3 regions of the Arthrobacter sp. NPDC056886 genome follow, and region 1 is predicted to be linked to each of the others. Evidence: predicted binding sites of a transcription regulator. Region 1 holds the regulator's gene; each other region holds the start of a gene.

The links. The regulator LexA, encoded in region 1, represses DNA repair genes until DNA is damaged. The targets are predictions, from matches to a motif close to TCGAACANNTGTTCGA.
Region 2: a site for LexA is predicted at 1,344-1,359, ahead of ACFRJ8_RS03470 (DUF6504 family protein). Genes of this name have one in related genera too.
Region 3: a site for LexA is predicted at 1,985-2,000, ahead of ACFRJ8_RS20375 (LysM peptidoglycan-binding domain-containing protein). Genes of this name have one in related genera too.

Annotation. Positions count from the first base shown of each region.
Region 1 covers NZ_JBHUBT010000015.1:50,160-53,431, reverse strand. The annotation lists gene ACFRJ8_RS21480 (LysM peptidoglycan-binding domain-containing protein) at 93-440, opposite strand; gene lexA (transcriptional repressor LexA) at 1,062-1,811, shown strand; gene ACFRJ8_RS21470 (ATP-dependent DNA helicase) at 1,919-3,272, opposite strand, start outside.
Region 2 covers NZ_JBHUBT010000002.1:84,784-88,055, reverse strand. The annotation lists gene ACFRJ8_RS03490 (SOS response-associated peptidase) at 1-38, shown strand, start outside; gene ACFRJ8_RS03485 (VOC family protein) at 90-512, opposite strand; gene ACFRJ8_RS03480 (chorismate mutase) at 527-853, shown strand; gene ACFRJ8_RS03475 (hypothetical protein) at 876-1,262, opposite strand; gene ACFRJ8_RS03470 (DUF6504 family protein) at 1,470-1,805, shown strand; gene ACFRJ8_RS03465 (DNA polymerase III subunit alpha) at 1,802-3,272, shown strand, end outside.
Region 3 covers NZ_JBHUBT010000013.1:102,880-106,151, reverse strand. The annotation lists gene ACFRJ8_RS20380 (PASTA domain-containing protein) at 1-364, opposite strand, end outside; gene ACFRJ8_RS20375 (LysM peptidoglycan-binding domain-containing protein) at 468-1,859, opposite strand; gene ACFRJ8_RS20370 (Rv2175c family DNA-binding protein) at 2,168-2,521, shown strand; gene ACFRJ8_RS20365 (polyprenyl synthetase family protein) at 2,665-3,272, opposite strand, start outside.

The DNA.
Region 1 (3,272 bases):
TTAAGTGGTACCGGCACGGGCGCTGAAACTGTGACGCCTGCAACGGCACTTGGGTGAGGGTAGTTGGGTGATGGAACTTGGCTTGCCGGACGCTACTTGGACGGGACGAACAGCTCCTGGCCCGGCATCACACGCGCGGCATCCAGGTTGTTCAGCTGCACGATATCGGCCACAACGTCGCGGGGATCGCGCTCCGGGGCCACGGACCCCGCGATGGCCCAGAGGGACTCCCCCGGCTGCACTGTGACGGTAACGGTCGGTGTCGGGGAGAGCTGGTCCGCGGAATCCGCCGCCTTCGCGGGTGCGTTGAGGAATCCGCTGAACGACAGAATGAGCGCCGCCAGCAGGATCAGCGGGACACCGAAGAAGACGAAGCGTCCGCGCCGGGTGAGCCGCAGCGGCGCTTGCTTGGGCCGACCGGCGGAAACAGCGGCCGCCACCCCTAGCGGTGCGGGCGACGTCGGGGAGGTGCGCGGGCCGGCGTTGATCGGGTACACATTGCCGTAACGGATGCTGCCCTGGCCGAAACTGGTCTGGTCGACACTGCTCTGGCGGGCGCCGCTCTGGCTTGCGCTGCTCTGGCCGATGGTGCTGTGGCCGACGCTGCCGAGATCCACCACGCCACTGGCACCAGCCCTGCGGTGGTGATTCGTGACGCCCTGAACGAAAGTGCCTTGAAACGCGCTTGAAGCTGACATGAACTGAGCCCTCCTGGACCATACGGTGCCGCCCGGCGTACTCCACGTACTCGCCGCCAACCGGCCGAACCTTCGAACATAGAACCGAACACCGGATCCGGAGTCGCAACTCCGAACTCGAACACATATTCGAACTCTGCTTGTTCTGTTTTAGCACTTACTAACGAACGATGTCGAGACTCGCTAGAACAAATGTTTGAAAAAGCTTTGCGGCTGGCCTATTTTTGAGGGACAGAACAACCACAAATGAATTCACTGGGTGAAGTCATTGGTAGTTGATCAGCAGGGTCTGACATTTCAGACCGGAAGTTCCCGGTGACAGCAGCCAAGGCAGCCGGGCGGAACGGAAAGGCGTTGGCGAACATGGCAGCACAAGCCACCGGCGGCAGGGCCACCTCACGGAGCCCGCAGCCCGCCCGGGCCCCCAAAAGCCTCACCGTCCGGCAAAAGAAAATCCTGGAGACCATCCAGCGGTCCGTCACGGACAAGGGCTACCCGCCGTCCATGCGCGAGATCGGCGACACTGTCGGTCTGGCCAGCCTGTCGAGCGTTACCCATCAGCTCTCCCAGCTCGAAAAGCTCGGTTACCTGCGGCGCGATCCGAAGCGCCCGCGGGCCATGGAAGTGCTCATGCCGCTGACCCTGGACGAGGGGACCACCCCGATTTCGGGAGTCGAGAAGTCCAGCGGCCTGCGGGCCGTCGGCGGCCTGTCAGTGAATGAACTCGCCAGCGCCACTGACACCGCAATGGTGCCACTCGTCGGACGCATCGCCGCCGGCGGACCGATTCTCGCGGACCAGGTGGTGGAGGATGTCATGCCGCTGCCCCGCCAGCTCGTGGGCCACGGCGAACTCTTCATGCTCAAGGTGGCGGGCGACTCGATGATCGATGCCGCCATCTGCGACGGCGACTGGGTGGTTGTCCGCCGCCAGGGCGATGCCGTCAACGGCGACATCGTTGCCGCGCTGCTGGACGACGAAGCCACGGTCAAGACATTCCGCCAGCGGGACGGCCACACGTGGCTGCTGCCGCAAAACACCCAGTACGAGCCCATCCTCGGCGACCACGCCGTCATCATGGGCAAAGTCGTCTCGGTGCTCCGCTCCCTCTAGCGGCTGCGGCCGGGTCATCCCGGACCACGTAAACCCAAAGCAAACGTCCCCGCCGGTAATCCGGACGGGGACGTTCGCGTTTTCTGGTCGACTGGCTCCCCAATTGCCTATTTGGCGGCCTGTGCCGATTCTTTGGCCAGGCGCTCCAGGGCCGCCATGGCTATCGACGAATCGGTGGTGGGCCAGAAGGGCGGCAGCGCGGCGCGAAGGAATCCGCCGTAGCGCTCCGTGGACAGCCGCGAATCCAGCACCGCTACCACGCCCTTGTCCGACGTCGAGCGGATCAGCCGTCCGGCGCCCTGCGCGAGCCGAATGGCGGCGTGCGTGGCCGAGACGGACATGAAGCCATTGCCGCCGGCCTGGGCGACGGCCCGCGAGCGTGCCGTCATCAGCGGATCGTCCGGCCGCGGGAACGGAATCCGGTCAATGACCACCAGCCGGCAGGACACTCCGGGAACGTCGACGCCCTGCCACAGGGACATCGTGCCGAACAAACAGGTGTCCGGCTCGTCCGCAAACTGCCGCACAAGCGCCGTCATGGTCGACTCCCCCTGGCACAGGATGCTGAGGCCCAGCCGGGGCCGCATGGCCTCGGCGGCTTCCTCGGCCGCGCGCCGCGAGGAAAACAGGCACAAGGCACCGCCGCCGGAAGCGCGGATCAGCTTCTCGAGTTCGTCCAAGGCCTCGGGGGACGTTCCGCGGCCGGGTTTGGGCAGGTGCCGGGCGACGTAGAGGATGCCCTGCTTCGGATAGTCGAAGGGGGATCCGACGTCGACGCCGGTCCAGCTCGGGGCGCCGTTGCCAACGAGGCCGAGGCCGCCGGCAGCCGGCTCGAAGGCAGCGCCGATGGCCAGCGTGGCCGAGGTCAGGATGACGGTGTGGTCCGCGAACAAACCCTCGCGCAGACGCCCCGCGACGCTCAACGGCGCAACATTGATCAATGCCGGCGAGCTCTCGTCCGGCTGGGAGTAGCCCTGCGCCGGGTCGAAGCTGCTGTTGCGGGAGAACCACACCACTTCGCGGTTTTCGCGCGCTGCCAGGAGCCGCTCACAGAGTTCCAGGATGACCATCAGGCGTGAGCGGGCCAGCTGGCGTCCGCCGTCGGCCGACACGGAGCTGTCCCCCTTCGAATCAGACAGGGCGGCGCGGCACGCGTCGCGCAGCTGGTCGATGCAGTCCAGCTGCTCGCTGTTCAGCCCGTTGGGCATCAACCCACTCGGGACGCCGTCGATCGCCAGCTCCAGATGGGAGGCAGCATTGTTCAGCGCGTCCACGGTGATGCCCGTGTGTTTCCGGGCCCCGGACGCGGCGGCATGCACCATCGCCACGGAGAGCTGGCCGGAGACCGCGCCCGTGACGCGGTCCTGAAGTTCGTGCGCCTCATCCACCACCACGACGTCGTACTCGGGCAGCACCGCCAGGCCTTCGAAGGCGCTGACGGCCAGCATGGCGTGGTTGGTG
Region 2 (3,272 bases), on a different contig from region 1:
CCCCGGAACTCATCCAGCCGGTGGGGAGCCTGTTCTAGGGAGTGGCCGGCGGCTGGCGCGGGTCCGGAACCCTGGCCGGACTTTCCGCCTCAGAGCGTCACTTTTCCGCCGCCGTCGACCGCCCAGCCGGGGTTGAAGGCGACCTCCCAGCGGTAGCCGTCGGGGTCGGCAAAGTAGCCGGTGTACCCGCCCCAGGGCTGTGTCTTCGGTGCCGAGACGATAAGGGCTCCCGCCGTCTCGGCGGCGGCCATCACCAGGTCGACTTCCGCCGTGCTGGCCAGATTGTGGCTGAGCGTGATGCTCGCGACGCCGGCCGGGGGATCGGTGGCCGCTTCGGATTGCATTTGGCCCGCGTCCCAGAGCGAGAGGATCAGGCCGTGGTTGACCTGGATGAAGAGCACCTGGCCGGATACCTCCCGGTGGACCGGCCATCCTAGGCCATCGACGTAGAAGCTACGTGAGGCGTCAACACTGCGGACACCCAGCGAAATTAAGTCGACTCGTGGCTGCATCTTTCGATACTGTCATGCACATGCCCACAAATCACGCAGACGACAAGACCGCCCAGGCCGACCGGGAACAGCTCGCCGCCGTACGGGTGGCTGTTGACGAGGTGGACGAGCAGATCGTGGCCTTGATCGGGCGCCGCGAACGGCTGATCCGGATCGCCGGGACCCTCAAGGCGGACAGTGCCGAAGTCCGGGCACCCGGACGCGTGGAGCGGGTCATTGAACACGTCCGCGCCACGGCCGAACAGAAGGACATCGACGTCGAACTGGTCGAGAAGACCTACCGGGCGATGATCGACGCCTTCATCACGCTCGAGTTGGAAGTGTACAAGTCCACTTCCTAGCAGGAGGCTTCCTGGCGGGGGCTCAGAGGGCCTCTTCGACAGGCACGTTGGCCTGGTAATCCCGGCCGTCACAATCGCTGAAAGCGGTCATGAGGTGGCCCTTGGGCAGGCCCAGCACGGTTGTCATGGGGAAGTTTCCGGTGATGGTGTTTCCTGAGTGTTCCACGCCTTTGAGGTCGAAATTCTCTTCCGTGCCGTCATGGTTGAAGTAGTAGAAGGACACGGCCTCGCCGTTCATGAACTCAATGCCCAGTCTGCGCTGATGGGAGTAGTCCGGCCCGGCTGCCAGTAGGCCCACCACGTAGGCGCCCTGCCCCGGGATATTTCCGTCTATATCAAAGGTCGCCACCAAGGTTGAATTCTTGGCGGCGACCTTTACGTGCTTCAGGAGTGCGATGTGGGAGCTCATGGCTCAATCCTGCTACCTGTGCCACGGTCCGTCCACCCCCGATCTGGGTTTTGTCGCTACTCCGACGTAGACTGGGTTTATTCGAAGATATGTTCGAATAAAGCTTGAGTCTTCAGTCTTCAGTCTGGAGTTTTGAGTCTTGGATATGTAGGGCTAGCAGAAGCAGGGACTGGACCGGCTCCAGCCCGGACTGGGTCGGGAGGCAGTATGGGCATGTTTAGCGAGTCTGTGGATGTCGTCTGCACGCCCGCAGGACAGCCCCTGCGCCTCGACTGGGCAGGCCGGCACTACACGGTCTGCGCGGAACCCGTCCGCTGGTTTGAGCGCCGGCAATGGTGGGCGGAGGAAAACCGGGCGCCGCTCGGGAGCGGTCCGGGCCTGGTGGACCACGAGATCTGGCGGGTCCAGGTGCGAGCCGCCGGGAACCAATCCGCGGACTCCACCCTCACCCTTGACCTGACCCGGCATGTCGGCAGCGGCCGGTGGCGGCTCCTGAGGATCCACGACGCCCTGCAGCCCCTCCGGAAGCCCAAGACAGCATGAACTTCACCCACCTACACGTCTCCACCGCCTTCAGCGCCCACTATGGCGTCTCCTGGCCGGATGAACTGGCCGCCGCGGCCGCCGCAGACGGCGCCACCGCGCTCGCCTGCACGGACCGGGATGGGTTGTACGGCACCGTCAAGCACCTGAAGGCGTGCATGGGCGCAGGGCTGGATGCGATCGTCGGGGTGGACCTTGCGGTCTTTGACGACGACGGCGACCTCCGCACCCAGCTGGGGGGACGCGTCGTCGTGCTGGCGCACGGACACAACAAAGGCGCCGGCTACCGGGCGTTGTGCCGGCTGATCTCCGACGCCCATGCCCGCACCACTGGCAAGGCAGGGGGAGCGGTGCCGGTGGCCGTCACACGGGCGGAACTGGCTTCCCGCACCCTGCACCCGGAAACCCTCCAGCCGGTCCTGACGGTGCTGATCGGCCCGGACTCCGACGTCGGCCGCGCCATGGGGGGCAGGCGCTATCTGAGGCCCCGCACCCTGTTCAAACGCTGGCTGGATGCCATGCCCCCCGGGACCCTGGCGGCCGAGGTCGTGTCCCAGCTCAGCCCGCCCGGGGAACCGCTGAGCACCGCCCACGCGGTGCGGATGCTCAAGTTGGCAGCAGAGCACGGGGTGCCCGCCGTGCTGAGCAATGCTGTGCGGTATGTGGCCGAGGACGGCGCGGCCACCGCCGATGTGCTGGACTCGGCCCGGACGCTTAGATCCCTCCCCGAGCTCTCCGCAGCCCCGCTGCTGCAGCCCAATGGGCAGGGCTGGCTAAAATCTGCGGCCCAGATGCTGCAGTTGGGCAAGGAGATCATCCACGCCGCCGGCTATGGAACGGCGGACCTCAAACGGCTCCTGGCCCAGACCGAGGCGCTCGCGGACCGCTGCCGCATGGATCCTGTGGCCGACATGGGCTGGAAGCAGCCCGTGGTCCCCGAAGGATCCGTGATCGGGATCGACGGCGATGCGCTCGCCGAACTTACCCTGCGCTGCGAGGCGGGGATCGGCCGCCGTTTCCCGGGAATCTCCGGGCAGCAGGAACAGCAGATGCGAACCCGGCTGCAGCACGAGCTCCGGATCATCGACTCGCTGGGCTTCGCCTCCTACTTCCTGACCGTCGCAGAGGTCTCCCGGATGATCCTGGACATGGGGGTCAGGGCCGCCGCCCGCGGATCCGGGGCCTCCAGCCTGGTCAACTACCTGATCGACGTCAGCCAGGTGAACCCGCTCCAACACGACCTCATCTTCGAACGCTTCCTCTCCCGCGACCGCGCCACACTGCCCGATATCGACATCGACGTCGAAAGCGCCGAACGGCACAACGTCTACCGGAAGATCTTTGAGCGCTTCGGAGCCGAACGCGTCACGCTGATGAGCATGCAGAATGGCTACCGCGCTCGCGGTGCCGTCCGGGACGCCGGCCTGGCGCTGGGCATGGACGACGGCGAAATCGGCGACATCGCCA
Region 3 (3,272 bases), on a different contig from region 1:
TCAGCGCCAGAGCCAGCCGCGGTGACAGGGCGCCCTTGTCATTGAGGACGTCGCGGAGGGTGTGGCCCTTGATGAACTCCATGACCAGATAGGCGATCCGGCCGTCTTCGCCCTGGTCCAGGACTCCCACCACGTGGGGATGGGAGAGCCGCGCGGCAGCCTTGGCCTCGCGCCCCAGCCGGTCAAGGAACTGCGGGTCATCGGCCAGATGGGGATGCAGCACTTTCAGCGCGACATCGCGCTCAAGGCGCTGGTCAGTGGCAAGGTACACGGTGGACATCCCGCCGCGGGCAAGCCTGGATTGAACCTGGTAGCGGTTGTCCACCAGGTTCCCTACGAGAGCGTCCTGCACGTAATCTTGCACCTTACAATCGTAGTCGCTGGACAGAAACGGGCCCGAATCAACATGCGATCCGGGCCCGTAGCGTCAAGCTCCGCTGTGAAGGAGCCTGTGCTGGAGTCTGTGTTTAGCCGAACAGGCTGCGGTTGGCCTTGATGGCGGCGACGTACCCCTTGGTGTCCTCGAACATGCCATTCTGGCTCACCGAGTACTGACCCTGGTAGTAGCCGGCGATCGCATTGTCCAGATCGGGGCTTGTGCGGACCAACTGGCGGATGATCGCGACGCCTGCCGTGGCGTTGTCGTACGGATCCAGGAGGTTCAGCTTGCGGCCCACGAGATCGGAGGCCCACTGGCCGGAGGACGGGATGACCTGCATGGTGCCGATCGCATTGGCCGGTGACACGGCACGCTGGTCGAAGCCCGACTCCTGGTAGGCAAAGGCCAGGGCGAGGCTGGCGTCCACGCCCATGCGCCGTGCCGTGTCCGCCACGATCGACTTCATCTGCGCACGGCTGGGCACCGGCGAGGCGTTGAGGAGCGCCTTGTTCTGGTTGGCCGAGCTGACCACGGCGGCCGGGTAGCTGAAGCCGAGGAACGTGCTGGGCACGAGGGGCGTGGTGGCAGCAGGCTTGCTCGAGGCGGGTGCGATCGTCGACGCGCCGGGGATGACCAGCTTCTGGCCGGGGTAGATGATGCTCGACATCGTCAGCCGGTTGGCCGACAGGACGTCCGAGAGCCTGACGCCGTTGCGGGCCGCGATGCCGGAAAGGGTATCGCCGGCCTTGATGGTGTAGGAGCCCGAGCTGACCGGCGCGGGCGCTGACGCTGCGGGCTTGGTCGCAGGCTTGGTCGCGGCGGGAGCCGGGGTGCTGGATCCGCCGCCGACCTTGACCTTCTGGCCGGGATAGATCACGGAGCTCATGCCGAGCCCGTTCCACTTGAAGACCTCGGAAAGCCCAACGCCGTGCCGCGCGGCGATTCCGCCCAGCGTGTCGCCGGCCTTCACGACGTAGACGCGGCCAGCGCCTGAGGTAACAGGGGCTGACGTTGACTTGACCGGGGTGGCCGGTTTGGCTGCCGGGGCCGGCGTCGAGCCCGTGAGCTTGATCTTCTGCCCCGGGTAGATGATGGTGTTCGCCTGCAGGTTGTTCAGCTTCAGCACGGCGAAAGTATCCAGGCCGTAGCGGCCAGCAACGGCGCTGATGGTGTCGCCGCGGGCGATCGTGTAGACGGCGGGAACCGCGGACTTCGCCGGCCGCATGGCGCTTGGCAGCGACGCCGGGACGGAGGCGGCGGGGATCATTGCCGCCTTGAGGGACGTTGCCGCGTCTGCCTTGGCCTGGGCACGCATGGCGGCCGCGAGGGTTGCCGGGACCGAACGCACACGCGATTCGGCTGCGGCAGGCTGGGCAATCGCCAAGGAGGAAAGCATGACGGCAGGAAGCGCCGCCGTTGTGGCCGCTATTAGCGGCAGGCTGCGCCCCGGACGGAGCTGTGGCGAACGTGAGGTTGTCATTGGAAAGATCCTCTTCTCAGCGGCAACGCTGCGGTCAGGCCGGTAGAACTGGTGTTACCAGTGTGACAAAAGTTATTTCTGTTACAAATGTGATCTATGTGAATGTCTCATGAATTAGCAATTAGCACAAGAACTGTTTGACGTTCGCAAACCAGTCTCAGGCGGAGTGTCGGCCAAATACCGGTCGCCCCGGGGTCCCGTGCGAACCCGGGCGGCATTCCGGCGGGCGGGATGGGCCATGGCCTTCGGCCGTCATTTCTGCGACTGCCGACTAGGCGGCGGGGCACCCGCCGTGGCAATCTTTATCCGTGAGTAATGTAGAAAGCCTCGTGGGCGAATGGCTGCCCCTGCCCGATGTCGCACAGCTTCTGAACGTACCTATTACCAAGGTCCATGCACTCCTGGACGAACGTGCGCTGGCGGCCGTGAGAATTGGCGACCGGCGCATCCGGTCCGTGCCTGCGGCTTTCATTCAGGACGGCCATGCAGTGGAGAGCCTGAAGGGCACCATTGTGGTCCTTTCGGACGCCGGATACTCCGATGAGGAACTGATCAACTGGCTCTTTACCCCGGATGAGTCCCTCCGCGGCCGGCCGATCGACGCCCTTCGGGAAGGGCGCAAGACCGAAATCCGCCGCAGGGCGCAGTCACTGGCCTGGTAGGAGCACACTGGCAGCCTAGTGAGCCGGCAACATCATTAACCCGGCAACATAATTAGTAACCTGCCGTCACGGGCCGTGCACAGCGTAAGCCGCTGTGCACGGCCCGACCGCTTTTCCTGGCACCTTGGCCTGGCAGGGCCGGGCTAGGCGGCGCGGGAGACCGTGGCCTCTGCCAGCCTGCGGAGCGCGGTTTTGGGCAGGTCTTCAAGCGGCAGGAGGTCCAGGGCAGCGAAGGCCGCCTTGCCGAACTCCTCGATGAGTACTTCGGTGGCCTGGAGCGCACCGCAGCCCACGATGATCCGGCGGATCTCCTCGATGTCCGCGTCGCTGAGATCGGGGCTGCCCAGTTTGGCGTCGATATACTCTGATTCGGCCGGCGAGGCCTGGTCCAGGGCGAAAGCCACCAAGACTGTGCGCTTGCCCTCACGGAGATCGTCCCCGGCGGGTTTGCCCGTGGTGACGGGGTCGCCGAAAACGCCAAGGACATCGTCCCGCAGCTGGAACGCCTCACCGAGCGGCAGGGCAAAGGCGGAATAGCCGCGTAGCAGCTCATCACCGGCGCCGGCCAGGGCGCCGCCCAGGGCGAGCGGGTGTTCGGTGGAGTATTTGGCCGACTTGAACCGGATGATGGATTGGGCCCGGCTGACTGCCCCGGCGCGGTCCCGCCTGGGCCCGGCGACCTCTTCCAGGATGTCCAGGTACTGCCCGGCCATCACCTCGGCGCGCATGAGGTTGAAGATCAGCCGTGCCG